4 regions of the Microbispora sp. NBRC 16548 genome follow, and region 1 is predicted to be linked to each of the others. Evidence: riboswitches for the same ligand, from Rfam matches in the RefSeq annotation. Region 1 holds a riboswitch; each other region holds the start of a gene.
What was found. A riboswitch is a leader RNA that binds a small molecule or an ion and turns the genes downstream of it on or off. The one in region 1 is predicted to bind cyclic di-AMP.
Positions count from the first base shown of each region.

Region 2: linked by a shared signal. The riboswitch ahead of QSK36_RS40075 (C40 family peptidase) and the one ahead of QSK36_RS14415 (C40 family peptidase) in region 1 are both predicted to bind cyclic di-AMP.
Region 3: linked by a shared signal. The riboswitch ahead of QSK36_RS33385 (coiled-coil domain-containing protein) and the one ahead of QSK36_RS14415 (C40 family peptidase) in region 1 are both predicted to bind cyclic di-AMP.
Region 4: linked by a shared signal. The riboswitch ahead of QSK36_RS08580 (CHAP domain-containing protein) and the one ahead of QSK36_RS14415 (C40 family peptidase) in region 1 are both predicted to bind cyclic di-AMP.

Region 1 is NZ_BSSF01000005.1:26,797-33,740, reverse strand. It holds gene QSK36_RS14440 (DEDD exonuclease domain-containing protein) at 1-187, opposite strand, end outside; gene QSK36_RS14435 (GNAT family N-acetyltransferase) at 260-829, opposite strand; gene QSK36_RS14430 (NYN domain-containing protein) at 1,153-2,469, shown strand; gene QSK36_RS14425 (C40 family peptidase) at 2,619-3,581, shown strand; gene QSK36_RS14420 (hypothetical protein) at 3,672-3,854, opposite strand; cyclic di-AMP (ydaO/yuaA leader) riboswitch at 3,896-4,050, shown strand; gene QSK36_RS14415 (C40 family peptidase) at 4,125-4,694, shown strand; gene QSK36_RS14410 (gluzincin family metallopeptidase) at 4,798-5,712, shown strand; gene QSK36_RS14405 (glycosyltransferase family 4 protein) at 5,824-6,933, shown strand.
Region 2 is NZ_BSSF01000026.1:1,114-8,057, reverse strand. It holds gene lysS (lysine--tRNA ligase) at 1-14, shown strand, start outside; gene QSK36_RS40090 (NADP-dependent oxidoreductase) at 123-1,046, opposite strand; gene QSK36_RS40085 (winged helix-turn-helix transcriptional regulator) at 1,144-1,554, shown strand; gene QSK36_RS40080 (helix-turn-helix domain-containing protein) at 1,628-1,876, shown strand; gene QSK36_RS40075 (C40 family peptidase) at 1,928-2,977, opposite strand; cyclic di-AMP (ydaO/yuaA leader) riboswitch at 3,038-3,191, opposite strand; gene QSK36_RS40070 (amino-acid N-acetyltransferase) at 3,598-4,149, shown strand; gene QSK36_RS40065 (RDD family protein) at 4,297-5,700, shown strand.
Region 3 is NZ_BSSF01000015.1:17,971-24,914, reverse strand. It holds gene QSK36_RS33420 (serine hydrolase domain-containing protein) at 1-756, shown strand, start outside; gene QSK36_RS33415 (alpha/beta fold hydrolase) at 946-1,785, opposite strand; gene QSK36_RS33410 (FAD-dependent oxidoreductase) at 1,803-2,105, opposite strand; gene QSK36_RS33405 (TetR/AcrR family transcriptional regulator C-terminal domain-containing protein) at 2,076-2,396, shown strand; gene QSK36_RS33400 (hypothetical protein) at 2,393-2,548, shown strand; gene QSK36_RS33395 (hypothetical protein) at 2,615-2,947, opposite strand; gene QSK36_RS33390 (HAD domain-containing protein) at 3,191-3,688, opposite strand; gene QSK36_RS33385 (coiled-coil domain-containing protein) at 3,772-4,683, opposite strand; cyclic di-AMP (ydaO/yuaA leader) riboswitch at 4,718-4,856, opposite strand; gene galT (galactose-1-phosphate uridylyltransferase) at 4,927-5,985, opposite strand; gene QSK36_RS33375 (DeoR/GlpR family DNA-binding transcription regulator) at 6,079-6,882, opposite strand; gene QSK36_RS43765 (50S ribosomal protein bL37) at 6,782-6,944, shown strand, end outside.
Region 4 is NZ_BSSF01000003.1:160,181-167,124, reverse strand. It holds gene QSK36_RS08605 (ABC transporter ATP-binding protein) at 1-585, opposite strand, end outside; gene QSK36_RS08600 (efflux RND transporter periplasmic adaptor subunit) at 582-1,646, opposite strand; gene QSK36_RS08595 (hypothetical protein) at 1,643-2,176, opposite strand; gene QSK36_RS08590 (response regulator transcription factor) at 2,333-2,986, shown strand; gene QSK36_RS08585 (sensor histidine kinase) at 2,983-4,152, shown strand; cyclic di-AMP (ydaO/yuaA leader) riboswitch at 4,360-4,493, shown strand; gene QSK36_RS08580 (CHAP domain-containing protein) at 4,508-5,194, shown strand; gene QSK36_RS08575 (ArsR/SmtB family transcription factor) at 5,309-5,656, shown strand; gene QSK36_RS08570 (pyridoxal phosphate-dependent decarboxylase family protein) at 5,866-6,944, opposite strand, start outside.

The sequences.
Region 1 (6,944 bases):
CGGGGTCGACCAGCGTGGCGAACTCGCCGATCACTTCGCCGCCGCGCACCTTCACCGCGCCGATCTCCGTGATGGCGTGCTCCGCGGACGACCCGCCGGTGGTCTCCAGGTCGAAGACGACGAACGTCACCTCCCGCAGGGGAGTGCCGAGCTCGTCCAGCGTGCCCTGTACCGCATCCACGCCCATGACCATAGAAGTCCCGACCGACAATTGCCGCCCCCGCCCCAGGCGGAGGCAAAGCGACGGTCAGGCGGGCGGCTACACGGAGGCCGCTCCGGCGCGCCACTCGCGAGCCAGCATCGCGAAGACCAGCTCGTCGCTCCACGCGCCGGCGAAGAACTCGTTCTCCACCAGGCGGGCCTCCAGACGCATGCCGAGCCGCTCCATGAGGCGGGCGGAGGGGGTGTTGCGCGCGTCGCAGTTGCCGTGCACGCGGTGGAGCCCGAGACCCTCGAACCCGATGCGCAGGATCTCGCGCGCCGCCTCGGTGGCCAGGCCGCGGCCCTGGTAGGCCGGGTTGAAGACGAAGCCGATCTCGCCCTGGCGGTGCTCGCGGCTGCGCAGGAACAGCGTGAGGTCGCCGATCACGGGCCCACCGCCGGCCGGCGCGGCGGCCACGCTGAGCACGTCGCCGTCCTCCCCGATCGACGCGCAGGCGATCTTCCGGTCGAGCGCGGCCTTCGTCTCCTCCCGCGTACGGGCGTCCCAGTAGAGGTATCTGGCTACCTCCGGCAGGGAGTGGAAGGCGTGCAGGTCGTCGAGGTCGGCCTCGGTGAAGGGGCGCAGGACCAGCCGGGGGGTCGTGATCGGGTACGGCGGGGTGAACACGCCGCCAAGCGTAAGGACAGGGACCGGGCGCGCGCCAACGGGTCGTGCCTCCCCGCCCCGCCGGTGCGGGGCACGGTGACAGATCTTGAACGCGACATGGACACGGTGCGACGGCCGTACCCTTGAAAGAAGACAAGAACAAGGGAGTGTCTCGCAGATCTTGCCGTGTGAGGGCGGTTCGGTGGGCGCGCCGCGAGGCCAGGGCCTCGCGGGCGGCGGGCATCGGGGACGTTCTCGCACTCGGGGGCGACAGCACCGCGAGGCGCCGCCGGGGCGACCGCAGTGGGCAGAAGATCTGTAGGACACGACCGAGGAGCGACGAGATGAGTTCAGCCGGAGAAGGCCTGTCTCGTCCGTTGCCAGAGCAGGTCCGTTTACACGTGGTGGAGGTCGCGGCGCAGGTGCTGGGCTCGATGCCCGCCGCGGCCGTGCCGCCGCCGTTGCGCAACATCGCCAAGTTCGACCCGCGCAAGCGCGCCCGCCTGGGCAGCGCGCCGATCGCGGCCCAGCTGGAGAACGACAAGGAGTTCCGCGAGCGGGTGGCCGAGACGGTGGAGACCGCCTGGCCCGAGCTCGTGGCGAGCCTGGCCGAGGGCACCGTGCCCCCCGCGGCCGAGCCGGTGCTGGTCGCGGCGGCGGCGTACCTGACCCGCCCGCCCGGCTGGCCGGACCTGGTCGAGCAGGCGCGGACCGACCTGGAGCAGGCCGCCGCCGCGGGCACCCAGCGGGAACAGGCGGAGACGCGGCTGCGCGAGCAGCTCGCGGCGCAGCGTGCCTCCGCCAAGGAGGAGATCGACCGGGTGCGCGAGCAGCTCAAGGCGGCCCGGGCGGAGAACTCCGACCTGCGGCGCAAGCTGCACGACGCCCGCGAGCGGGTCAGGGCCGCCGAGGCCAGGGCGGCCGAGCTGGAGGCAGAGACGGCCGAGGCGCGGGCCAGGGCCGCGAGCGCCAACGGCGCGGCCGAGACCGAGCTGCGCAGGCTCAGGGAGCGCCTGGCGGACGCCGAGCGCCAGCTGGAGGCCAGCCGCAGGGCCGCCCGTGAGGGCCGCAGCATCGAGGACGCCCGGGTGCGGGTGCTGCTGGACGCGCTCCAGGACGCCGCCGCCGGGCTGCGCAAGGAGCTCGGCCTGCCCACGACGATCAGCAGGCCGGCCGACTACGTGAACGCGGTGCTGCCGGGCGAGCCGGGCGTGACGGCCGTGCCCGCGCGGGCGCTGGCCAACGACGATCCCCAGCTCCTCGACCAGCTCCTCGCCATCCCTCATCTGCATCTGATCGTCGACGGCTACAACGTGACCAAGACCGGTTACCCGTCGCTGACCCTCGCCGACCAGCGGGCCCGGTTGCTGACCGGGCTCGGCGGTCTCGCCGTGCAGACGCGGGCGGAGGTGACGTGCGTGTTCGACGGCGCCGAGCTGAACGGGCCCGTCCAGGTGTCCGCGCCGCGCGGGGTGCGGGTGATGTTCAGCGCGCCCGGGGAGATCGCCGACGACCTCATCCGCACGCTGGTGCGGGCGGAGCCGCCGGGCCGGGCCATCGCCGTGGTCTCCTCCGACCGGGAGGTGGCCGAGTCGGTGCGCCGCATGGGTGCCCGGCCGGTGCCCTCGCTCCTGTTGCTGCGCCGTCTCGGCCGGAGCTGAAGCGCCGTACGCGCGCTCCGGACCGGCGTCGTCACGGTGAGTGATGACTGCCGCGAATACCTGCGAATAGGTTGAAGCATCAAGATCGCCTAGATAGAGTCGCGCCGCAGGTTTCGTTGATCTAAGAGGTTGATCCTCAAGGGGGCTCAGTGCGAGGGCGTGTGCCGGTGGCCGCCGGTCTGGCCGCCGTGGTCCTGCTGACGCCGATGGCGGGCGCGCAGGCGGATCCGAAGCCCACAGTCGCGCAGGCCAAGGCGAAGCTGAGCAAGCTCAACGAGCAGGCCGACACGCTCGTGGACCGCTACAACGCGGCCAACGAGAAGTGGAAGAAGGCGAAGCAGAAGTACCTCGCGATCAACGACGACTACAAGAAGCAGAACGTCCGGGTCGAGGCGCTGCGCTCCGGGCTGGTCTCGATGGCCGTCAGCAGCTACCAGGTCGGCGAGATGGGGTCGTGGGGCGGCGTCTTCTACAGCTCCAACCCCGATGCCATGCTCAGCGGCCTCGCCACGCTCAACCACATGTCGGCCGAGCGGGCCGGGCGGCTCAGGGAGTACGAGGGCGCCATCAAGGACCTCAAGGACCGCCGCGACCAGAGCAAGGCGGTGTACAAGGAGGCCACCGACGTCAGGGGCGAGCTCGCCGACGAGAAGGACAAGGTCGACAAGCTCGTCCGTGAGCAGATGAAGCTGCTGCGCTCGCTCGGGACGTACAACCCCGGCAACCCCAACAGCGCAGGCGTCGTCTATGCCGGGCCGGCGTCCGGCAACGCGCTGTCGGCCCTCCAGTTCGCCTACAAGCAGGTCGGCAAGCCCTACCGTTACGGGGGCACCGGACCGGCCTCCTGGGACTGCTCGGGGCTCGTGCAGGCCGCGTGGGCGGCGGCGGGCGTGACGCTGCCCCGGACCAGCTACGAACAGTGGGCCTGGGGCGCGAGCCGCAGGGTCTCGCTGGACGAGCTCCAGCCGGGCGACCTGCTCTGGCACGCCGGGTACGGGCACGTCGGCATCTACGCCGGCGACGGGAAGGTCGTCCATGCCCCCCAGACCGGCGATGTTGTGAAGATTGTCACACTCGCCGAGTATCACGCGATCGGAGCTGTGCGCCCCTGAGGGCCCGGCCATGTTTGTGATCTCTGTGCCTTTTGTGGCTTCTGTGACCCGATTTAGTCGTTGTTGCCGAGATTGTGAGCAGAGTCACACTTAGCCGTTTGCGGTGCGGGTAAGCTGCGCTTTCTTCTCGGCGGCCTTCGTTATCCGATCTTTATCCGGCGGGAAGGCTTTGCCGAACGCGGCGGGACCTCGGTAGCTTCTGGGCCGCGGCGAGCACACCTCGCCGCGGCGCACCCGGTCGGCCGGCCGGGGCGCGCAGTCATCCACCGTCATCGGCGTCCTCCATCACCCTCCCCTTCGCGGGATCCCCCGGCGCCGGTGGCCTGCCGAGTCCGTGCAGTCAGGAGGCACGGAGCCGGGGAACCATCGACCTTCACGCGAAGGTCCGGGGTGAATCGGCGCATCGCGCGCCGTAGGGCGACTTCCCCGCCCGAACCCGTCAGCTAACCCGGTAGGCGTGAGCGGAAGACCCGAGGAGAGATCCTGTCTACCACCCCCGCTAGTCTGTCCCGTCTTGCCCGAATTGCCCTTGGTGGTGCCGCTTTGACGGCGTCCGTAGGGGTCGCCGGAGCACATCCGGCGGCGGCCGACACGGTGACGGTCACGGTCGTCAAGACGGCCACAGCGACGAAGACGGCCACGAAGACGGGCACCGCGACGAGCGCGAAAACCGCCGCCCGCAAGGCCGCCGCGAAGAAGCAGACCAAGAAGCACACCGCCAAGCGGAAGATCAGCAGGGCCTCGCTCCAGCGGGTCAAGGCCCAGCGCGCGGTGAAGGCCGCGGAGAAGCAGATCGGCGACCCCTACCGCTACGGAGCAACGGGACCGGGCGCGTTCGACTGCTCGGGCCTCGTCCAGTACGCCTGGCGCAAGGCGGGCGTACGGCTGCCGCGCACGACGTGGTCCATCCGCGGCGCGGTCAGGAAGAAGGTGTCCTGGGGACACTTCGAGCCCGGTGACCTGATCTTCACCAGCGGCGGCGGCCACGTCGGCATGTACGTCGGGCACGGCAGGATGATCCACGCTCCGCACACCGGCACGCGGGTCCGGATCGACAAGCTGGACGCCTACCGGAGGAGCACCTTCGTGGGTGCCGTCCGTCCCGGCGTCTGACGGGCACCGGTCACCAGCCCCCTCGACCGGCGCCGTCCTCGCGGCCCCGTCCACCTCGCCGAGGTGGACGGGGCCGTGGCACGTGCTGGTTACCATGCACGGCGTGACTGTCACGAGCGCCGTGCCCGGGGGCGTGCCGGGCGCGCGCGCCGAGGCCGATCGGCGCCGGCCTGAGGTTCCGCCTCACGGGTTCCGTCCCCGCCGGATCGCGGCCGTGGCCGCCGCCCTGGCCGCGCTGCTCGCCGGGCCCGCCGCCGCGGCCCCGCCCGACCCGCTGCTTCCGCTGCGACTGGACGCCCGGGCCGCCGTGCGGGAGCACCCGGGCATGTGGACCGGTGCCTCCGTCGCCCGCGGCGAGCGCGCCGTCGTCGTCGGGTCGCCACGGCCGCTGGTCGCCGAGATCGCCGCGCTGGCCGATCGCGCGGGCCGCACGGTCACGAGGATCTGGGGCGGGTACGGCGGCGCGGTGGTGCTCGTGCCGCGCACCGAGGAGCAGGCCGCCGTGCTGGCCGAGCCGGCGAAGGTGGACGGCCTGGCGGCCGTCGCCACCGGCGGCCGCGTGATCGTGCAGCCGGCGGCGTTCGCCCGCCTGTCCGCGACCGGCCGCCTGGTCGTCGTGACCCATGAGCTGACGCACGTCGCGACCGCCGGTCCCCGCGCGGTGCCGATGTGGCTCATGGAAGGCTTCGCCGATTATGTGGGCTACCTGGACAGCGGACTGCCGGTCCGTACGGTCGCCGCCGAACTGGCCGCCGACGTGGCCGCCGGGAGGCCGGCGCTGAACGGCCTGCCCGGGCCCGCCGACTTCGCCGCCAGGCCCGCGCAGGCGTACGAGGAGGCGTGGCTCGCCTGCCGCTACGTCGCGGCCCGGTTCGGCGAGCGGAGGCTGGTCGCCCTCTACCGCGCCGCGCTGCGCGAGGGGATCGGCGCCGCGCTGCGGGAGGTTCTCGGGCTGTCCGCCGACGGCCTGACCCGCGAATGGCGGTCGTACGCGCGCGAGCAGCTCGCCCGGTCCTGATCTCCGCAGGGCGCCGGATCTCCATGAGGTGCGGGTGCGACCGCGGCTGCGACAATGCGTTCTCGGGCGGCGCGGGCGGACCGCGCGACCACGCCGGCAGCGGGGGTGAGGATGACGAAGCGGACGCTGATCGTCACGAACGACTTCCCGCCCAGACCGGGCGGCATCCAGGCGTTCGTGCACGGCCTCGCCTCGCGCAGGCCGCCCGGCTCCGTGGTCGTGTACGCCCCGCGCTGGAAGGGGTGTGAGGAGTTCGACGCCCGCCAGCCGTACGAGGTGGTCCGTCATCCCTCCTCGCTGATGCTGCCGACGCGCTCGGTGGCGAGGAGGGCGGCGGCGCTGGTCGAGGACGGCGCCACCGTCGTCTTCGGGGCGGCGGCGCCGCTGGGGCTGCTCGCTCCCGTCCTGCGCGCCGCGGGCGCGGGCCGGATCGTCATGCTCACCCACGGGCACGAGGCGTCGTGGGCCCGCCTGCCGGGCGCGCGCGCCCTGCTGCGCCGCATCGGCGCGGGGGCCGACGTCGTGACCTACCTCGGCGAGTACACCCGCCGCCGGATCGCCCGGGTCGTCCCCGCCTCCAGGCTCGTACGGCTCGCGCCCGGCGTGGACACCGCCGCCTTCCACCCGGGGGCCGGCGGCGACCGGGTCCGCGCGTCCCTCGGCCTGGGCGACCGGCCGGTGGTCGTGTGCGTCTCCCGGCTGGTGCCGCGCAAGGGCCAGGACGTGCTGCTGCGGGCCTGGCCGCTCGTCCTGCGGCGGATTCCCGGCGCGGTCCTGCTCCTTGTCGGCGGCGGCCCCTTACGGCGGTCGCTGGAGCGGACGGCCGCCCGGGCCGGCCTGCGCGGCTCGGTGGTCGTCACCGGGTCCGTCCCCTGGGCGTCCCTCCCGGCCTACTACGACGCGGGCGACGTGTTCGCCATGCCGTGCCGCAGCAGGTTCGGGGGGCTCGACGTCGAGGGCCTCGGCATCGTCTACCTGGAGGCGTCGGCCACCGGGCTGCCGGTGGTCGCGGGCTCCTCCGGAGGCGCCCCCGACGCCGTACGGCACGGCGAGACGGGCCTGGTGGTCGACGGCACGTCGCACACGGCGGTGGCCGGCGCGCTGTGCGACCTGCTGGGCGACTCGGCCCGCGCCCGTGAGATGGGCGAGCGGGGCCGGGCCTGGATCGAGGAGGAGTGGCGCTGGGACCTCGTCGCGGCCCGGTTCGCCGCGCTGTTGTGACGGAAGGCCGC
Region 2 (6,944 bases), on a different contig from region 1:
TCGGTCGCGCCTGATCGGTCGTTCCTGATCCCTGCGTCCGATCTCCTGCGAGCGGGCCGGACGGCATGGCCGTCCGGCCCGCGGTCGTGTGCCGGGGCAAGCCAGGACTCCGGGTGGGGAGTTCAGGGCAGCAGGACCAGCCGGCCGCGCAGGCCGCCCTTCCGCAGGCGTTCGTGCGCCTCGGCCGCCCGCTCCAGTGAGTAGGTGCCGGCCACCCGCATGCTCAGCCGTCCCGCCTCGGCCAGCTTCGCGACGTCCCGGAGCTGGGCCGCGTCGGCGCGGACGAACACCGTCGAGACCCGGATGCCGCGCAGCGGGATGGGGCCCAGCCCGGCGCCGACGGCGACGAACGCGCCCCCGTTGCGCACGGCGTCCAGCGCGGGCAGGCCGACGACCGCCGCGTCCACCAGGCCGTGCACGCCGCCGGGAACGGCGGCTCTGACGGCGGCGGCCAGGTCGGCGCCCCTCGGCACGAACCACTCCGCCCCGAAGCCCCGCACCAGCGGCTCGTCGCCGGACGCCGCGACCGCCGCGACCCTGAGCCCCCGCGCCACGGCCAGCTCCACGAGATAGCCGCCGAGGCCGCCGGCCGCTCCCGTGACGAGCAGCGTCTCGCCCTCGGCGAGCCCGGCGAGGTCGAGCGCCTGGACGGCGGTGAGCGCGTTCAGCGGCAGCGTCGACGCCTCGGGCGCGGCCACCCCGGCGGGCGCGGGCGCGACCGCCGTCTCGTCCAGCACCACCAGGTCCGCCTGGGCCTTGAGCGGGTCCGTCAGCCGGTCCGACAGCCCGATGACCTGATCCCCCGGACGTACGCCCGTCACTCCCGGGCCGGTCCGATCGACCACGCCCGCCACGTCCCAGCCGAGTGCGTACGTCTCCTGGTGCGGCATGAGTTTGTTGTCGGCGAGGGCGCCCGCGGCCGTGAGCAGGTCGACGGGGTTCACCGCCGCCGCCTCGACCCTGATCCGCACCTGCCCCGGCCCCGGCTCCGGCTCCGCCACATCGACGACCCGTACGGCTCCGTCTCGCGCCACCAGTGCTCTCATGAGTTCCTCCTTGCGGTATGGCAAGGAGCGTATGAAGAGCTACTCTCTCCCGGTAAGAAGGCACCTGAAAGTGCGTATGGGAGGAGAAGGGAAGACGATGGCCACTCAGACGGCGGCCGAGCGGCGCGAGGACGCGCGTCAGCGCTACAACGCCTACGTCGCGACCTGCCCGTCGCGGAAGCTGCTCGACACGCTCAGCGACAAGTGGGTGAGCCTGGCGCTCACCGCGCTCGCCGGCGGCCCGCTCCGCTACAGCGAGCTGGCGAGGACGATCGCCGGCGTCAGCCAGAAGATGCTCACGCAGACGCTGCGGACGATGGAACGCGACGGCCTGGTCTCCCGCGCGGTCACCCCCTCGGTGCCGGTCCGGGTCGATTACCGGCTCACGCCCCTGGGCGAGGACCTCATGCCGCTGCTGGAGGCGATCAAGCGCTGGGCCGAGATCCACATGGAGGATGTCGAGGCGGCCCGGGAGGCGTACGACCGATGCTCCGACTCCGAACCTTGACGACCTTCCGGGGAGGCGTTTACCTTCCCTGAAGGGTGGGCCGACGAAGCATCGTCGTGGGGGAGGGCGGACGATGGGTATTCCCGAGGTCGTCTACCGAGGTGACAGTCTCGCCTCGGACCTTGATCGTGCCGGTCTCACCGAAGAGGATCTACTTCTTCTCGCGGAGCTGGCCAAGGGCGTGACCGCCGACCGGGTGGGTCGCAGTCTCGACGTCAGCGGACGCACCGTGCGGCGTCGGCTGCGGTGCATCTGCGACCGGATCGGCGTCGCGACCGCGATCGAGGCCGTCGCCTGGGCGGCACGCCGCCGCCTCATCTGACCGCCTTCGCTCTGCGGGGGAAGGGCCCGGCGCCCTCTGCGGAGGAGGGGCTCAGTCGGCGACGCGCACCGCTCCCGCGAACGGCCGTCCGGCGATCTTCGCGATGTGGACGACGTCTCCCGTCTGCGGCGCGTGGATCATGTAGCCATTGCCGATGTAGATGCCCACGTGATGCAGGTCGGGGTAGAAGAACACCAGGTCGCCGGGTCGGAGCTGGTCACGGGGGATGTGCGTGCCGGCCGTCCACTGGTCGCCCGTGTAGTGGGGCAGGCTGATGCCGACGGACTGGTAGGCCGCCATGACCAGGCCGGAGCAGTCGAAGGAGCCGGGCCCCTCGGCGCCCCACACGTACGGCTTGAGCTGCTGCCTGAGGGCCCAGCGCGCCGCCTGGGCGGCCTTGCCGTCACCGATGATGGGGAACGACGTCCTCGTCCGCGTCTCGCGGCCGATCGTCTGGGAGACCTGCCGATAGAGGCTGCTCTCGGTCTTCTTGATCAGCTTTGTGATCTTGTCGCGCCGCGAGTCGAGGCCGCTGAGGAGCTTCTTGACCTCGGCCTGCCGCGCGGAGGCGCTCTCCCTGGCCCGTGCGGCGGCGTCCATGGCCTTGGTGACCTCGGCGACCTCCTGGCTCTGCTGCAGCTCCAGCGCGTACGTCGTGGAGGCCTGGTCCAGGTAGCGCCGGGGGTCGGCGTCGCTGTCGATGAGCACGAGCGCGTTGCCGAGCCCGTTGGTCATGTAGGAGTGCTGCGCGAGAGCGCTCGCCTTCTGCCGGCGGACCTCGAGCTCGGCCTCGCTCTTGGCGAGGTTCTTCTTGGCGAGGTCGGCGGACCGCTCGGCCGCCTTCAGGCGCACGCGCTCGCCGTTGTACTGCTCGCTGAGGGTCTCGATCTCGGTGTAGAGGTTCTCGACCTGCGCCGTGAGTTCCTTGAGGCTCGGCTTGGGGTCGGCGGTGGCGCGGACCACCGGGGCGCCGAACGTGATCGCGCTGATCGCGACGCCGACGAACGCCAGACGGCGGATGGCACCCGGACCGGCCGTGCCGGATCCGGACCGTCGGCCACGGGCGTGCCTGCCCGCCGGCCGTCCTCCACGCGTGCGCAACCGAGCTCCTCTCCCACGTGTGCTCCGCGGCGGGCCCGTCGTCGGGACGGGGCCGTACGGCGGAGCACTTCTGAGCGCCTACCGGGTTAGCTGACGGGTTCGGGCCGGAGTAGCCCTACCTTGGTGGATTCACCCCTTGACGATCTGAGATCGAACCGATCCTGATCCTGCAGTTGGGTCCCCGGCTCCCCTTCGCACTCGGTGCTTCGAAGATTCGGCGCCCGGTCGCCGTGAGCGCTCACGATGACCGGCATCGTCGCTGGACGATAGTGCACGGCGAGTTCTTGCTCAACCAGAACTCCGAAACCCGTCTACGTTTGACAACCAAATGATCACGGTCGGGTCACGAGCTCGGTAGTGATGCGTCCGCGTTCACGTGTGTTTGGAGCGATCCGAGAGTTTCGATGTGCGGCTCGGACGGCTGGAAAAAGTGGGACGAACCTGGATGGTCGCCTCAGGGTGCGGGCGTGCATCCGTCCGTATCCTGGCGGCTACGGACGGTCAAACCTCATGTCAGTTGTGGCGTTTGGGAATGACCGTTATCCGTGGGGGACGCTCCGTGCCGACCGCGTGGGATCGGCCGCGTGGGATCGGCCGCGCTCCGGCTAGGCTGGCCGGTCATGGAGCAGGTCGCCGCGCAGACATCCAGTGAGTCGGGTGCCACGGCCGTGACGGTGCGCCGGGCCAGGACGCCGGACGTCCGGGCGATCCGGCGCCTCGTCGACGCGTACTCGGGTGTCGGTCCCCGCCTGCTCAAGAAGAGCACGGTCACGCTGTACGAGGACGTCCAGGAGTTCTGGGTGGCCGAGACGGACGGGCAGGTCGTCGGCTGCGGCGCGCTGCACGTGCTGTGGGAGGACCTGGCCGAGATCAGAACGGTTGCGGTGGACCCCGCGGCGCGCCGCGGAGGCATCGGCCATCGAATCGTCGGCGCGCTCATCGAGACCGCCAGGGACCTCGGCGTGCGGAGGGTCTTCTGCCTCACGTTCGCGGTGGAGTTCTTCGCCAGGCACGGCTTCAGGCCCATCCAGGGCACCCCGGTCTCCCAGGAGGTGTACGCGGAACTGCTCGCGTCGTACGACGAGGGTGTCGCCGAGTTTCTCGACCTGGAGCACGTCAAGCCGAACACGCTGGGGAACACCCGGATGTTGCTGCACCTCGACCGCCATTGATCACGATTGATGAGCATTGATCGATGATCTTGACGGTGGTTGTCGACTACTGCAAAGGTGACTGTTGATACACCTGTCGCTACTTTTGGCAATATCAGCGTGTGCTACAGACGTTCGGCGCATGCGTCTTCGAAACGAGGTGACACGGTGAGCACCGGACAGCCGCCGTACCCCCAGGACGAGTCGGACGGAACGCCACCGCCGCCATCGAACTCCGGGTACAACACGGACAGACAGCCCCAGGACTACGACCCCGACGTCACGGTCGTCAGCTACCGCCACTCGGGACAGCACACGGGCCCGCAGCAGCCGCCCGGCCACGACCCCGCGCAGGGCGGCTACGGCCAGCAGCAGGGCTACGCCGCCCAGCAGGGGTACGGTCAGCCGGCTCCGCAGCAGCAGGGCTATGGCCAGGAGGCCGCCCAGCAGCAGGGCTACGGGCAGCAGCAGTACGGCCAGCAGAGCTATGGCGCCCAGCAGGGTCAGCAGGGATACGGCCAGACCGGCCCGCAGCAGGGTTACGCCCAGCAGGGTTATGGCCAGACCGGCCCGCAGCAGGGCTACGGCGCCCAGCAGGGCCAGCAGCAGTACGGCCAGCAGGGCTACGGCGCGCAGCAGGGCCAGCAGCAGCAGTATGGCCAGCCGTCCCAGGGCGGCTACGGCCAGCAGACCGGCCCCCAGGACTACGGCCAGCAGCAGGGCTACGGGCAGCAGCAGGGTTACGGCCAGACCGGCCCGCAGCAGGGCTATGGCGCCCAGCAGAGCCAGCAGCAGAGCCAGCCGCAGGGCTACGGCCAGCAGTCCGGTTACGGGCAGCAGCAGTACGGCCAGCAGGGCTACGGCGCCCAGCAGGGCCAGCAGCAGTACGGCCAGGATCAGTACGGCCAGGATCAGTACGGGCAGCAGCAGTACGCCCAGCCGAGCTCCCCGCAGGGGTACGGCCAGCAGCCCGGTTACGGGCAGCAGCAGTACGGCCAGCAGGGCTATGGTCAGCCCGGCTTCGGCCAGCCGTACGGGGCCGCGGGGCCGGTTCCGCCCGGCGCCCCGGCCCCGCTCGCGGAGTGGTGGCAGCGCCTCGTCGCCCGCATCATCGACGGCGTGATCGTCGGCATTCCCTTAGCGATCATCACGTTCGTGATCACGGGGATCGTCGTCACCAACGCGAGCATCGACATCACGAGCGGGGTTTACAACCCCGGAAGCGGTTACTTCCTGGCGTCACTGCTCACGGCGATCCTGGGCGGCCTCGTCATGGTCGTCTATGAATTCCTCATGCTGCGGGCGCAGGGGCAGACGCTCGGCAAGAAAGTCATGGGCATCAAGGTCGTTCAGGTCGGCGGCACTCTCGACGCGGGCGGGCTTCCCCAGGACGCCGCGCTCAAGCGCGCCGGCGTGCTCTACGGTTTCGAGTTCCTGCAGTGGATTCCCGTTATCAGCTACCTCGCGAGCATCGCCTCTCTTCTGAACGTGCTGTGGCTGTTGTGGGACAAGCCGTTGCATCAGGCGCTGCATGACAAGGTCGCCAACACCGTGGTGGTCAAGGTCAAGTAACGACGACGGACGGGGTCGATGGAACGGACCATCGGCCCCGTTTTTCTATGGGTCGCTATGGCCGCGTCCGCACCGTCCGCTCACCCGGCTGTGACGGAAAATCCTTGCGGGGCCTCCCGGGCATGCCATGCTTGGGTTCACCGTCCCGAGAGGTGCCCAATGACCGCGAGACCGCCCCCGGCGCCAATCCTTAAGACTCACCCCCGCCGTCCCCCGGGTCATATCCGTCCACGGGCGGCTTAAGGAACCGTCAGGGGCGCTTATGGGGCCGTATGGAGCAGCACAGGGCCTTATGGCGCTCCCGGAAGCCCACCCGCTCTACCCGGCCGCAGGCGGCGTCCGCGGAATGCGGGGATCGTTTGGCCGTGGGAAACTCTGGCGCCGCGGCCGCCCGGGCCGTCCACGTGATTGTGCCCCCGCTCCTTTTTTCGATCTTCAGACCACCTGCCTGTCGATCTTGATGGAACCGGCCGGTCCTCTCTTTTTACGAGGCTTCCAGGCGGTGGCGATCTGGTTGCGCGTATATCCCACGAGGCGTGCGGGTCGTACGAGAAGGCTGCCGGGCCCCTTGTGAAGATCCGGCCGCCGTGACGCGGGCTCCTCGTTTCAGCCGAGCTCTTCAACGGCCGTACGTCCCCGGTCCGGCCTTTTCCGCAGGACGTGTTTGCCACTTCACACTTGTCCGCCCGTGCCTGTTCGTCCTGGTCGGCAAGCCGCTCACCTGCGGCTACGGCGTGCGCCGGGCAGAACCGGGAGGCGTGCGGCCCCGCCGCCCGCCGTCGCCGGGGAAGCGCGCAAGCGGCTGAAACGGCGGGACGGCCCAGGATCGGTGACCGCCGGGGTCGGCATTCTGGGTACGATTTCGAGTGCATCCGGTAAGGCCGCTGGAGAGACGAGGATTACCCCAGCCCTCCAGGGGCACCCCGGAAGGCGCGCCTGGTCCCTCCCGGCGCTATGGTCGTATCAGGGCGCCCGGCCCGGCAAGAGGCCGGCAGCCTTGCCACGTCCTCGGAATTTCCTCGGGTGCACCTAATGACACCCCCGGCACGAGCGAGGCAGAATGACAGAGGTATTGTCCGCCTTGATACCTTCCGTGGTCGTCGCCGGCGCGGTCGTCTACGGCATCGTAAAGTTGGTACGTTCCGACGCGGCGGGCCTCCGCACGGCACGGGAGCCACGCGAGAAGTCACCGGACTCAGAGGTTCCTGAGAATCCGCAATCATGAATTGTCAGCCAGGGGAAAC
Region 3 (6,944 bases), on a different contig from region 1:
TTCCAGGACTTCGCGATCAGGGACCAGCTCCACGTGCCGCTGCCGGTGACGCAGGCGAACATCATGGACTACACGTCGAGGTTCGAGCTCTACGCCCCTCCCGGCACCCACTTCGCCTACTCGAACTACGGCTACATGCTGCTCGGCAAGGTCATCGAGAAGGTCACCGGCCTTCCCTATGACACGTACGTCCGCCAGAACGTGCTCTCCCCGGTCGGGATCCAGCGCATGGTCCTCGGCCGCACCGCGCAGAGCCTGCGGCAGCCGACGGAGGTGACCTACTCCTCGCAGTACAGCGGGACGACCGTGCTCGACGCCTCCGGAGCCCTTGTGCCCTTCCAGTACGGCGCCTTCAACCTGGAGAACATGGCGGCGCACGGGGGCTGGCTCTCCTCGGCCGTCGACATGGCGAAGTTCACCACGATCTTCGACGCCCCCGGACTGCTCACTTCGTCGAGCATCACGCAGATGTTCGCCCAGCCCGCCATCGTGGACCCCGACGGCTGGTACTACGGCCTCGGCTGGTTCGTCCGCCAGGTCACCGGCGGCCTCAACACCTGGCACGACGGCTCGCTCCCGGGCACCTCCACGCTCATGGTCCGGCGGTGGGACCGGCTGAGCTGGGTGGTGCTCTTCGACCAGCGCGACGACCCCTCGGGCCTCGGCTACGGCGACATCGACCCCCTGCTCCACCAGGCGGCGAACGCCGTCGGCTCCTGGCCGACGACGAACCTCTTCCCCAGCTACGGGCTCTGACCTCCGCCACCCGCCGCCGGCGGCCACCGGCGAATTCGCCCGTGGCCGCCGGGCGGGTCCGCGTACCGTGCCGGGTCGTCACGTGGGCCGGTGATCAGCCGCCACTGCCGGCTACGTGCGGTGCCGCCGGGTGCGCGGGTGCCGTTGACGGCCTCCGCCCGTCATCGCGCGCCCGTCATCGCGCGCCCGTCATCGCGCGCCGAAGAACTCACGCAGAGCCCGGGCCACGACGAGCGGGGCTCCGTCGTCCTCCGGCCCCGAATGCCCGACCCCCGGCAGGTCGACGCTTCGCGCGTGCGGGAGCACCTCGGAGAGTTTCCGGAGCGCGAGACGCAAGTACGCCGCGCTCTTCGTACCGCCGAGGAGCAGCACCCGCGCATCGAGCGCCGCATAGTCCATGACCGTGTCGGCCGTCTCCCTGATCACCTGTACGTCGAATCGCAGTGTCGGGATGAGCGCCTCGACCGGCACCTCATCGGGGGATCCGTCGCCCTGCAGGCGCGCGCCGATCGCCAGGAGCGGCACGAGGGCGAAGCGGGGGGTCCTGGTGAACAACGACGGCTCGGCGTCCAAGCCTTTCATCCCCGTGACCAGAGCGGACGCGGATCCTCCCGCAGCGATCTCGCGGTCGAAGCGCGCCACCCAGTCCGTCGGCACCGAGCCGCCGATAGACAACGGAGGCTCATACAGGGCGATCCGGTCAAGGGCGGGCGTGACCAGGGCCGTATGCAGGGTGACGAGCGCGCCCGCGCTCAGGCCGAAGATCTGCGACGCGCCGGTCGCCGTGACGAGCGCCTGGAGGTCTTCGACCTCCCGTGTGACGCTGAAGTCGGCGCCGTGAGGGCCGCTCAGCCCACGTCCGCGCCGGTCGGGCACATAGACGGTGAACGAGGTCGATAAGGCGGCGGCGAGCTTCGTGAAGTGCTGCGACGCCAGCATCGCGCCGTGTACGAGGATCAGCCCGGGGCCGTGGCCACTGCGGCGGTAGCCGATCACGGTCCCGTCGGCCGAACGAACCTGTTCGCGCACGGTGCGCGGCGAATCCTTCATCGCGCGCCTACAACCGGGACGAACAGGCGCATCGCCCGCTTGCCGGCCTCCACCGCCGTGTTCCCGCGTTCCAGCAGGTCGTGCTGGTATTCGTCCAGAGCCGAGATCGGGTCCCGCCGGCCCTGATCGACCCCGGCCAGCCGCACGCTCAGCCGTACGGCGTCCAGCGTCGCGGTGCCGGCGCCGTTCCCGCCGCTGGCCGGCGTCAGGTGGGCCGCGTCGCCCAGCAGCGTGACGCGGCCCACCTGCCACGGCGGCATCGGGCGGTCGTGGACCTTGGAGCGGCCCACACCACTCATGTCGGCGCTGCGTACCAGGTCCCGCAGGTCGTATCCGGCTTCCACCACCCGGGCGACGAGGCCGTCGCCACCTTCAGGCGTCTCATCGCCGCCCTGATCGCCGCGGGTGTCCCCGCCGACACGGCCACCATCGCCGTGGACACGGTCCTGGCCTACGTCAACGGCTACACGATCGAAGAACAGGCCCGCAAGACCGGAGTCGACGGCTGGCCCAGAGAGCGCCGGGACCGCGCCTTCCCCGACGGCCTCGAATTGATCATCGCCGGTGTCAGAGGAACTCTGCCGTCTTGACGTCGGCTTCGGCCGGGCCGCCCCGCCACCCGCCGTCTACGGACCACTCCTCGCGGGCGCGGATGTTCCTGGCGTGGCCGACCAGCCCGCCGCCGTCGGGCTACGAGCCGACGGTCATCACCGGCAGTATCGGCGGCATCGTGGGTGCCTGACCTTTCCGGGCCGTCCAGCGTCGTCCACGTGCCCACCATCGTCCGCGAGCGTCGTCACCCAGTTCGTCACGGAGAGACGCTCCGCCGGCGGCTTGCCGGACCGAGGTCACGTCCGTCACAAACCTCGATGTCCGTGATCGTCGTCGCGGTGGGGTCCAAGCTCAGCCAGATGACGTCTTCACCGTTGCGTTCCAACTGCACCACCCAGCAACCTGAGGAACCTCGCGGGGCCGTCAAGAGGTTGGTGCACGTGGACCTACAGGTGCACGCGCCGTAGAACAGCAGGTCCTCAACCGTGTCGGCAAGAGGGTCGTTCTCGTCCTCCCGCAGTAGAGAGATGATCTCAGCGGTGAGGTCGGGAAACACATCCGCCAGGCGGGGATGTTGTCCGGCAGTCATGGATTGCACGCTACACAAACGGGCATCTCGCTCGTAATGAGCGCCTGCTCGCAAATGGGAGCCAGTCACGACGGTAGGGAACTCCCCGCCCTGCTGTAGAGGCAGTTACGGCGCAGTGGCGCCTGGCAGCGTAAGCCGACGTTGCTGTATTTCGCTGCTGTAAAGCCCAAGGTTCGGTTTTTAGACCAGATCTCGACCAGGGCCACCTACTCCGATTGTCGAATTCTGTGGACCGCGGGTGATTCAAAAGGCTCGAAGCCATTGATCGAGGACGGCGAAGTCTTCGTCGGCGAGTCCCCTGTATGACTCCACGTGGTGAAGGAGAGCCCGACCGCTGTGGTGTACGGAGACCCACTCCCTATCGGCGTCGGTGATCTCATCGTCGACCCAGGCGAACGGGCGTCCGCCCGCCCAGTTCACCAGGGTCCGGGTCTTCCAGCAGAGCCCGAACCATTGGTCCTCACGTTTGTGCTGGTCGGCTGGCTCCGGCCAGCTCACGACAGGCAGTCGCGGCAGCCCGATCCGGGGTGCTATCTCGGCATTCGCCTCCTCTTCCCAGGTCGTCGCCCAGACGAGTTCGCAGGGCAGCGCTGCCAGCCGACTCCCCATCTCGGAGGTGAGCCGCGCCAAGCGCGAGTCCGGTGTAGTGCCCCGCGGTGCGCGTTGCGGGTCCTCGCCGAAGGGGAGAAGCGGTCCGTCGACGTCGAGGAAGAGCAGCGGGCGTTCAGTATGACCGGTCATGCTGCCCTGACCTCGTCACGTTCGGTGAGTACGCCGCGTTCGAAAATGTCGAGACCGAACATGCAGGCAGGCGGCTTGCGGGCCTAGTACATCGAGATGTGCACGTGGTCGTAGTGGTTGGCGGTGATTCCGCCGCGGTCGGACATGGTCCGCCAGCCCGGATGGCCGAGGTTGTAGATGCGCTGCTGCCAGATCACGTACATCACGCCCAGCTTCGGCCCGTTCTTGATGGCCCAGGCGGCCAGGCTGTCGCCGAGCGCCTTCATCTCGGGCGAGGGCATGGCGCCGCCCGAGCTCATCATGAAGTCGCAGGCGCGCCCGAGGGGGTGCTCGCCGCTGTTCTCCGCGCGGTAGCAGCCGACCGGAAACCGCAGGTCGAAGTTCTTTTCGACCTCGCTGCGGGTGAGCCGCATCCGGGGCGTGATGTTGTCGGAGCCGCTGGGCAGCTCCGGCGCCCACGACCCGCCCCCGCGCTTTCCCGGCGCGATCGGGATCAGCGCGTCGAGCTTGTCCTTGATCTCGTCGATGAGATCCTCGGCGTCCTCGCGCTGTCCGGCGACCTCGGCGGCCTGCGTCTTCAGCTGCCCGGTCAGAGTCTTGGCGGCGTCCGCGGCCCGCTGCCGTTCGGCGCGGACCTGGTCGAAGTGTGCGAGCCTGGCGGCCTGCTCCTCCTTGAGCTGGTAGTTCAGCGCGGCGGTGTTCATGTCGGGCAGCGCCATCGCGCTCTCGGTCTGGTAGCGCAGCCCGGCCAGCTGCCGTACGGCGTCGCTGGCGGCCTCGTAGTCGGCCTCCGCCTTGGCCAGCCGGCCTCGGGCCGCCTTCTCCTCCACGCGGGCCTTGGCGAGGGCGACGCGTTTGGCGTTGTAGTCGCCGATCAACCGGTCGACCTTCTTCCGCAGGTCCGACAGCTCCTTCTTGAGCTGCTTCTCCGTCGGTTTGGGATCGGCGGCACCAGGCGCGGCCGTGCCGAACACGAGGACGGCCGAGGCGAGCACGCCGACAGCCAGGGGGAACGCGCGGGGCAGAGCCCACTCCTCTCCATCTGCCGACCGGGTTAGCTGACGGGTTCGGGCTGGAGAAGCCCGGGCAGGCCACTGCCTTGACCCCAGGTGCGTGATTGGGTCCCCGGCTCCCGGGCGGGGCGCCCGGGATTAGGCGTACCGGTTGTGACGGCCGGTGTCAGGGATACTAGTGGTAAAGAAACCGTGGCTGCCACCAAAGTCGCAACCAACCGGAGATCAAGCCGTTATCGCTTCGCGAAGCATCCGGGCCGCCTCCTCAGGCAGCACGTCGTTGACGAACGCGCCCATGGCCGACTCCGATCCGGCGAGGTACTTCAGCTTGTTCGGCGCGCGCCGGATCGTGAAGAGCTGCAGGTGGAGGTAGGCGAGGTCGCGCCGGTAGGCGACCGGGGCCTGGTGCCAGGCAGCGACGTACGGCATGACGACACCGAACAGCCCGTCCAGGCGGCGCAGCACCTCGATGTAGAGCGGCGCGAAGGCGGCCCGTTCCTCGGGCGACAGCGCGGGGATGTCGGGCACCTGACGGTGCGGGTAGACGTGCACCTCGAACGGGTAGCGCGCGGCGGCCGGGACGAAGGCCGTCCAGTGCTCGTTGGCGGCCACCACCCGGGGGCCCTTCCGCTCTGCGGCCAGGACGTCCGCGAACAGGTTGCCGCCCTGATGGCGGGCGGCGGCGTCCAGCATCTGCCGCGTACGCGGCGTGACGTACGGATAGGCGTAGATCTGGCCGTGGGGGTGCGGCAGCGTGATGCCGATCTCGGCGCCGCGGTTCTCGAAGCAGAAGACCTGCTCCACGCCGGGCAGCGAGGACAGCTCGGCCGTACGGTCGGCCCACGCCTCGACGACCAGCTCGGCATGCTCGTCGCCCAGTGAACTGAACGACGCGTCGTGGTCGGAGGTGAAGCAGACGACCTCACAGCGCCCGATCCCCGGCCGCACCTCGCTCAGCCCGCCCACCTGCTCGTACGCACCGGTGTTGAAGCTGAACGACGGGAAGCGGTTCTCGAACACCGCCACCTCGTACGGCGAGGGGATCTCCGAGCCGGGATGGCCCGGGCAGAGCGGGCACTCATCGGCGGACGGCAGGTGGGTGCGCGTCTGGCGGTGCCGGGCCACGGCCACCCACTCGTCCATCAGGGGGTCGTAGCGCAACTCGGAGGCGAGCGGACGTGGCGGCAGGTCCCTGGTGTCGATGGCGCTGTGATCGGCGTCGTCGCGCCGGTCGAAATAGATCAGCTCACGGCCGTCGGCGAGATGGGTGATGGTGCGCTTCACAGAGCGGTCTCCAGCTTCACGGTGCGGTTTCCCGGGTCACAGCGGGCTTCCAGATGTCCGGGGGCACAGCGGGCTTCCTGCAGAGGTCCGGCGTCACAGTGCGGTCTCCAGCTCGGTCTCCCCGGACGGATCGGCGAGGAGGAGCTCGCCTGCGTGCTCCGAAAGCGCGGCGCGCGCCTCCTCCGGCAGGCCGACGTCGCTCACGACCACGCCGGCCTCGCCGAGGGCGGCGATCGTGCTGATGCCGATCGTCCCCCACTTGGTGTGGTCGGCCAGGACCACGAGCTGCTGGGCGGCCGCGACGAGGGCGCGGTCGGTCTCCGCCTCCAGCAGGTTCGGCGTGGTGTAACCGGCCCGGACGCTCATGCCGTGCACGCCGAGCATGAGCGTGTCGACGTTCAGGGAGCGGACGGCCGCCACGGCCACCGGGCCGACCAGCGCGTCGGAGGGCGTGCGCACGCCTCCCACCAGCACCACGGTCTGGTCGGGCCGTCCCGCCCGATGGAAGACGTCGGCCACCTGGACGGAGTTGGTGATCACGGTCAGCTCGGGCACGTCCACCAGGTGGTGGGCCAGTGTCCAGGTCGTGGTCCCGGCCGAAAGGGCGACGGAGCTGCCCGGCCGTACGAGCATGGCGGCTCGGCGGGCGATGGCCTCCTTCTCGGCCTGCTGTCGCACCGACTTGGCCGCGAAGCCCGGCTCCTCCGTCGAGCCGGTGCCGGTGGCGGTCGCCCCGCCGTGCACCTTGACGATCAGGCCGCGTTCCGCGAGGACCTCCAGGTCGCGGCGGATCGTCATGTCCGAGACCCCGAGGTCGCGCACGAGCTGCGCGACGCGCACCCCGCCGGTTCTGCGTACCCTCTCCAGGATCGCCTGCTGCCGTTGCTGGGCCAGCATCCACCACTCCTGTCAACAGATTCAAACAAATTATGCCCCACGCACGTGGAGACATGTTGAGT
Region 4 (6,944 bases), on a different contig from region 1:
GTGCAGGTCGCGCAGGACCCCCAGCACCTCGGCGCCCGCCGCGGAGTCCAGGTTGCCGGTCGGCTCGTCGGCCAGCAGCAGCGGCGGGTCGCCCGCTACGGCGCGGGCCACCGCCACCCGCTGCTGCTCGCCGCCGGACAGCTGGTTGGGGCGGTGGCCCAGCCGGTGGCCGAGGCCCACCCGCTCCAGCGCGGCGGCGGCGCGCTCCCGCCGCGCCCGCAGCGGCGTGCCGGTGTAAAGCAGACCGTCGGCGACGTTGTCCAGCGCGCTCACTCCGGGCGCGAGGTGGAACTGCTGGAAGACGAAGCCCAGGTGGCGGGCGCGCAGCGCGGACAGCTCGCGGTCGGAAAGCCCGGCCACGTCGTGCCCCGCGATCCGTACGGTGCCCGTGGTGGGCCGGTCCAGGGTCCCGATCAGGTGCAGCAGGGTCGACTTTCCGGAGCCGGACGGCCCGGCGATGGCGACCAGTTCGCCGCGTCCGACCAGCAGGTCCACGCCGCGCAGGGCCCGCACGCCGCCGCCGTACACCTTGGTCACCTCGCGTAGCTCCACCACGTAGGGCTGCTCGGGCTGCTGGATGCTCATGTGGCGGGCACCCCGACCTTCGTGCCCTCGGCGAGCCCGGCGCCGGTGATCTCGACCATGCCGCTGCCGAAGGCGCCGAGCTCGACCGGGACCACGCGGGTGGACGCGCCCTCGACCACCTCGACGCCGAAGCCGCCCTCGCGCAGGGCCAGCAGCGCCTCCACGGGCACGGCCAGCACGTTCTCGCGCCGCTCGCTGACCAGCTCCACCTCGACCGGGGCCTTGTCGAGGCGGGTCTTCGGGGTCGTGCCCAAGGTGATGTCGACGTCGATGGTGCTGCCCTCGTCCTGGCCCTGCCCGGAGGAGACGGCCTCGGCCACCGTGCCGACCGCGGTGATCTTCCCGGTGACCCGCTCGCCGCCGGGCAGTTCCACGGTGACCTTGGCGCCCTTCCTGGCCAGCGACTGGTCGTCGGTGGACAGGTCGACGTGCACCAGCCGCCGTACGCCCGACACGGTGAGGGCCGGACGTCCGGGCGTGGTCCTGTCGCCGACCTCGACCTTGGCGTCGGTCACCCGGGCGGCGGCGGGCAGGAAGACCACCTGGGAGGCGTCCACCTGCCCGGTCTCGGGCAGCCCGGCGTCGTCCTGCCACTCCTTGACGGCCACGTAGGTGGCGTAGCTGAAGTGGTCGTCCACGGTCAGGTCGTCGCCGTAGCCGAGGACCTTGAGGTTGCGTTCGAGCTGCTCGACGTCCGGGCCGTCGTCGACGCCCTGTCGCAGTGGGCGGTACAGCGGCAGCGATCCGTACATGAGGACCACCGGCCTGCGGTCGACCCTGAGCAGCGGGCGGCCGCGCCGGACGACCGCGCCCTCGGCGGGCGCCCAGGTCACGGTGCCGGAGGCGTCGGTGCTCACCTGCCGCTCGCCGGAGTAGGTCAGCGACCCCTCCACGGTCTTGGTGTCGACGAGGTCCTGACGGGTGATCGACGCGGTGGCGGGCACCGGGGGCGGGGACGGCTCGGCCGCGCCTGCGCCGTCGCCGCCCGCCATGGCGACGGCCGTTCCCGCGGCGGCCAGGGCGAGGACGCCGGCGCCCGCGATCACCAGGCCCTTCCTCACGGCTTCCTCCCCGGCGCGTACTCCTCGCAGTCCTTCTGCGCCTTTTCCATCGCCTTCTCCTGGCCCGGCTTGAGCTTGATCTGGATCCCCTGTCCGGGGGCCGGGTCGGCGATGTCGATGCCGTGCTCGCGCATGCACTGGGCGAACTTGACCATCCGGTCGCGCGCCTCGGGGTCGTCGCCGCCGAGCTTGTCGCCGACCGCGTCCTTCATGAAGTGCTGGCAGGCCTGCATGGCCTTCTGCATCGCGGCCTCGTCGCCCTTCTTGCCCATGATTCGGACGCGGCCGTCGGGACCGGGGTCGGGCACGTCCACGCCGTGCTCGCGCATGCACTGGGCGAACTTGAGCTGGGCCTCCTGGCGGTCCACCGTGGCCGACGCCGACGGCCTGGCCGTCGCGCCGTCCGCGGTGCCCGGCCTGGCGCCGCCCGCGCTGGCGATCCCGTCGTCCGCGGGAGCCGCGCCGCACCCGGCCAGTGCCAGTGCCAGCCCGAGTGCCGGGCCCAGGGCGCGCAGCGGTCGTAAGCGCATGAGTCGTTCCTCCTCTGTCGCTCCTTCTCATCCAGGGCGTTCACCCGGGACGGAGCCCAACTTCAGCGGAGGCGGTGCTAAACGCGGATAAGCGAGATCCGCTTATGCACGGCTAACACCGCGTACGCCACTCTCGGAGCCGAGCGGGAGGTTGGGATGCGGGTGCTCGTGGTCGAGGACGAGGAACAGCTGGCCGACGCCCTCGCCCGAGGGCTGCGGCTGCACGCGATCGCGGTGGACGTGGCCTACGACGGTCAGGAGGCGCTTGAGCTGGCCGCCTACGTCGACTACGACGTGGTCGTGCTCGACCGCGACCTGCCCGAGGTGCACGGCGACGAGGTGTGCCGGGAACTGGTCACGGCCAGCGGGACCGGCCGCATCCTCATGCTGACGGCGGCCGGGCGGGTGCGGGACCGGGTCGGGGGTCTGTCCCTGGGCGCCGACGACTACCTGGTCAAGCCGTTCGCGTTCGCCGAGCTGGTGGCCCGGATCCGGGCGCTGGCCCGGCGCTCGCCCCGGGTGGTGCCGCCCGTGCTGGAGCGAGCCGGGATCCGGCTCGACCCCGCCCGCCGTACGGTGGTGCGCGACGGGCGGGAGGTGGCGCTGGGCCGCAAGGAGTTCGACGTGCTGCGCGAGCTCATGTGTGCCGGCGGAGGGCTGGTGACCTCGGCCCGGCTGCGCGCGAACGTGTGGGACGAGCACGCCGACGCCGGCACGGGCGTGCTGCGCGTCACGATCACCTCGCTGCGCCGCAAGCTGGGCGAGCCCGCGGTGATCGAGAACGTGCCGGGCCGGGGGTACCGGCTGTGACCCGCGTCCTGTCCCCGTGGAGCAGGCTCGGCCTGCGCATGCGGCTCACCCTGCTGTACGGCGGGCTGTTCTTCCTGGCGGGGTCGGTGCTGCTGTGGTTCACCCACCTGCTGACCGCGCGGGCGCTCAACCAGCGGTTCGTGGTGGCGGTGGCGTCGAAGGTGACCGGTGCCCCCCAAACCGTGTTCGGGGACAGGCTGCCCGACAGCGACATGCTCGCGCAGCGGGTGCGCACCAACGTCGAGCAGGGGGCGGCCGACGTGCTCACCGACGTGCTCAGGTCGTCGGTGATCGTCATGGTCCTGGTGGGGGTCGTCGCGGTGGTGCTGGGCTACCTGGTGGCCGACCGCGCGCTGCGCCCGCTGGACCGGGTGACCGAGACCGCGCAGCGGCTGTCGGAGAGCACGCTGCACGAGCGGATCGGGCTGCGCGGGCCGCAGGACGAGGTCAAGCGGCTCGCCGACACCTTCGACGCGATGCTCGACCGGCTGCACGGGGTGTTCGACGCCCAGCGCCGGTTCATCGCCAACGCCTCCCACGAGCTGCGCACCCCGCTGGCGGTCAACCGTACGGTCCTGGAGGTGTCGCTGGAGGAGCCGGCGGCGTCGGAGGACCTCAAGGCGCTGGCCCGCACGCTGCTCGGCACCAATGCGAGGTACGAGCGGCTGATCGAGGGCCTTCTCATGCTGGCGCAGTCGGAGCAGGAGCTGGCGGCCCGCAAGCCGGTCGACCTGCGGCAGGTCGTCCGTACGGCGATGGAGCAGATCGACCTGCAGCCGCGCCGCAGGAAGGTGGTCGTCCACGAGGACCTGTGCCCGGCGGTCGCGCACGGCGACCCGCTGTTCCTCGAACGCTGCCTGGTCAACCTGCTGGAGAACGCGATCAAGTACAACGTGCGGGACGGGGAGGTCTGGGTCCGGTTGCGGGAGGAGGAGGCCGGGGTGAGCGTGACGGTGGAGAACACCGGGCCCCTGGTCCCGCCGTACGAGGTGGACGACCTGTTCGAGCCGTTCCGCCGGCTCGGCGGCGACCGCGTCCGCTCCGCCCGGGGGGCGGGGCTGGGCCTGTCCATCGTCCGGGCCATCGCCGTGGCGCACGGCGGCGAGGTGGAGGCGCTCGCCCGGCCGGAGGGCGGCCTGACGGTGACCGTACGCCTGCCCGGGTGAGCCCGGATTTTCCTGACGCCGGTGATCGCGGCGCGCCCGCTACCCGTCCGCGCCAGGTTCGCTGCCTACTGTCCAGTAAAATCTGAGTTGTTCTAACTTGACCGGTTTGACCTGGTCTATTACGTTTTAGGCAGCTCAGGGCGCACTTGCTCATCTCAATGGTCAAGAAGCCCTCCTCAGACCGACGCGGCCGGCCGATCCCGGCCTGCCGCCCGGCCGCCGAGTCCGCGTCCGCGCGGAGCCGGGGACCCACCTCTCCTGGGGTGAATCGGCATGCGTGCCGTAGGGCGACTTCCAGCCCGAACCCGTCAGCTAACCCGGTAGGCGGCATGGAAGTAAGGGAGTACGCCCCACCATGCACGTCCTCAACACCTGTCTTCGCGCTGCCCTCGCGGGCGGGGCACTGGCCTCGGCGGTGCTGATCGCGTCGCCGGCCGCGCACGCGGACAACCCGGCCACCGGCAAGGGCCCGGCGGCCGCGAAGTCCATGTCCGAGATCGCCTCCACGCTGCCCAAGGTCAGCGCGACCGACGTGCTGACCCTGGCCAGGAGCCAGGTCGGGATCAGCGAGAACGCCAACGGCGGCGGGACCAAGTTCCAGCAGTGGTACATGTCCACTCCCCGCGCCCGCGAGACGCTCGCCCGCGACGGCGGCACGCTCAAGGGCTACCTGAACGCGGCCTGGTGCGACATGTTCGTCTCGTGGGTGGGACAGCAGCTCGGCATCGGTCCGGTCATGGGCTCCGACGCCTACACCGTGGAGCACGCCCGCTGGTTCGCCGACCACGGCCGCTGGGGCCGCACGCCCAAGCCAGGCGCGGTGGTGTTCTTCAACTGGAACGGCAGCAAGGACATCGACGACGTCCAGCACGTCGGGTTCGTCGTCAAGGACAACGGCGACGGCACGATCCGGACAATCGAGGGCAACACCGGCGACGGCGGTGCCGTCGAGGCCCGCACCCGTCCCACCTGGCAGGTGGCCGGATATGGCTACCCGATGTATCCCGGGGACGCATCCGCCTCTGCCTCAGCCTCCTCCTGACGGACGACGGCCCCGAAGCGCGCCGGTGATCCCGGCGCGCTTCGCCGTCCCCGCCGAGAGCGTCCGGCTCCCGCCAAATTGACCTATATAAGCGTGAGCTGCGAGCCTGGCGGCATGCACGCGTTCGACGTCCTCGGCGATCCGGTGCGCCGCCGGATCCTGGAACTGCTCGCCGAGGGAGAGCGCTCCGCCGGGGAGATCGGCGCGATCGTGCAGGAGGAGTTCGGGATCTCCCAGCCCGGGGTGTCCCAGCACCTGCGCGTGCTGCGGGAAAGCGGCTTCGCGACGGTCCGGGCCGAGGGCACCCGGCGCCTGTACGCCGTCGACCCCGCGCCGCTGCGCGAGGTCGACACCTGGCTCGACCACTTCCGCCGCTTCTGGAACCAGCGCCTGGACGCCCTGGGCACCGAACTCGCCCGCGGCAGGCGGGAGCGCCGCCTGCGGGACGACGCCCGTCCGTGAATCGTGCGTGGCCCGTGACGGGCCTTGGGACGAAACGCGAGTCCTTCGCAAGCTCGTCGGCAACGACGGAACGTTGACCGCCACCCCGGCCCAGCCCGGGACGTTCATCCACTGGGGCGACTGGGACATCAGGATCGGAGACGACGTTCTAGCCGTGCCCGACACCTATCGCACCGTTAGTCAGCCGCGCCGAGAGTAGTCGGCATCTGTCAGGTGGCGAGGCGGGTGATCGCGGCGACCGACCGGTCCACGTCCGCCTCGGTCGTGGTGGCGTTCGACACCGAGATCCGCATCAGCCGCCGTCCCCGCCAGGTCGTGCCGCCCGCCCAGCAGGTGCCGTCCGCCTGCACCGCCGCGACCACCCTGTCGGTGCGCGCGTCGTCGCCGAAGCCCACCAGCACCTGGTTGAGGACCACCTCGTTGGCCACCTCGAACCCGGCGGAGGCCAGGCCCTCGGCGAACCGGCGGGCAAGGGCGCAGCAGCGGCCGACCAGTGCCGCGACCCCGTCCCGGCCCAGTTCCCGCAGTCCCGCCCACACGGCGAACCCGCGGGCCCGGCGCGAGGATTCGGCGGTGAGGTCCGCTCCCACCGGGACGCCGCCCGAACCGACCAGGTAAGGGGCGGCGTAGGACATCGCCGCCGTGTGCACGGCGGGCCGGGCGCAGAACGCGAAGCCCGAGTCGTACGGGAGGTTCAGCCATTTGTGGCCGTCGCAGGCCCACGAGTCCGCCAGTTCCAGCCCGTCGACCAGATGCCGGGTCGCAGGGCTCGCCGCGGCCCACAGCCCGAACGCCCCGTCGACGTGCACCCATCCACCATGCCGGCGAACCAGTTCACACGCCTCCCGCAGCCGGTCGCAGGCGCCGGTGTTCACGTTGCCGGCCTGGAGGCACACGATGGCGGGGCCCGGGGAGCCGGCTCGCAGCACATCCCGCAGCGCCTCGGGGTCGATGGCACCGTTCGGCCCGGCGGGCACCGGCTCCACCACGTCCGTCCCGAGCCCGAGCAGGCGCAGCGACCGGTCGATGGTCCCGTGCCGCTCCTCCCCCGCGATCACCCGGATCGGCGGCGCTCCGAGCAGCCCGCGCCGTTCCACGTCCCAGCCCGCGTCCGCCAGCACCTGATGCCGGGCGGCGGCGAGCCCGACGGTGTTGGCCGCTTGGCCGCCCGTGACGAAACCGACCGACGCCGACGGCGGGATCCCCAGCAGCTCCTTCAGCCAGGCGCCGGCGGCGGCCTCGGCCGCGATGGCCGCCGGCGACGTGACGGCGTTGGTCGCGATCTGGT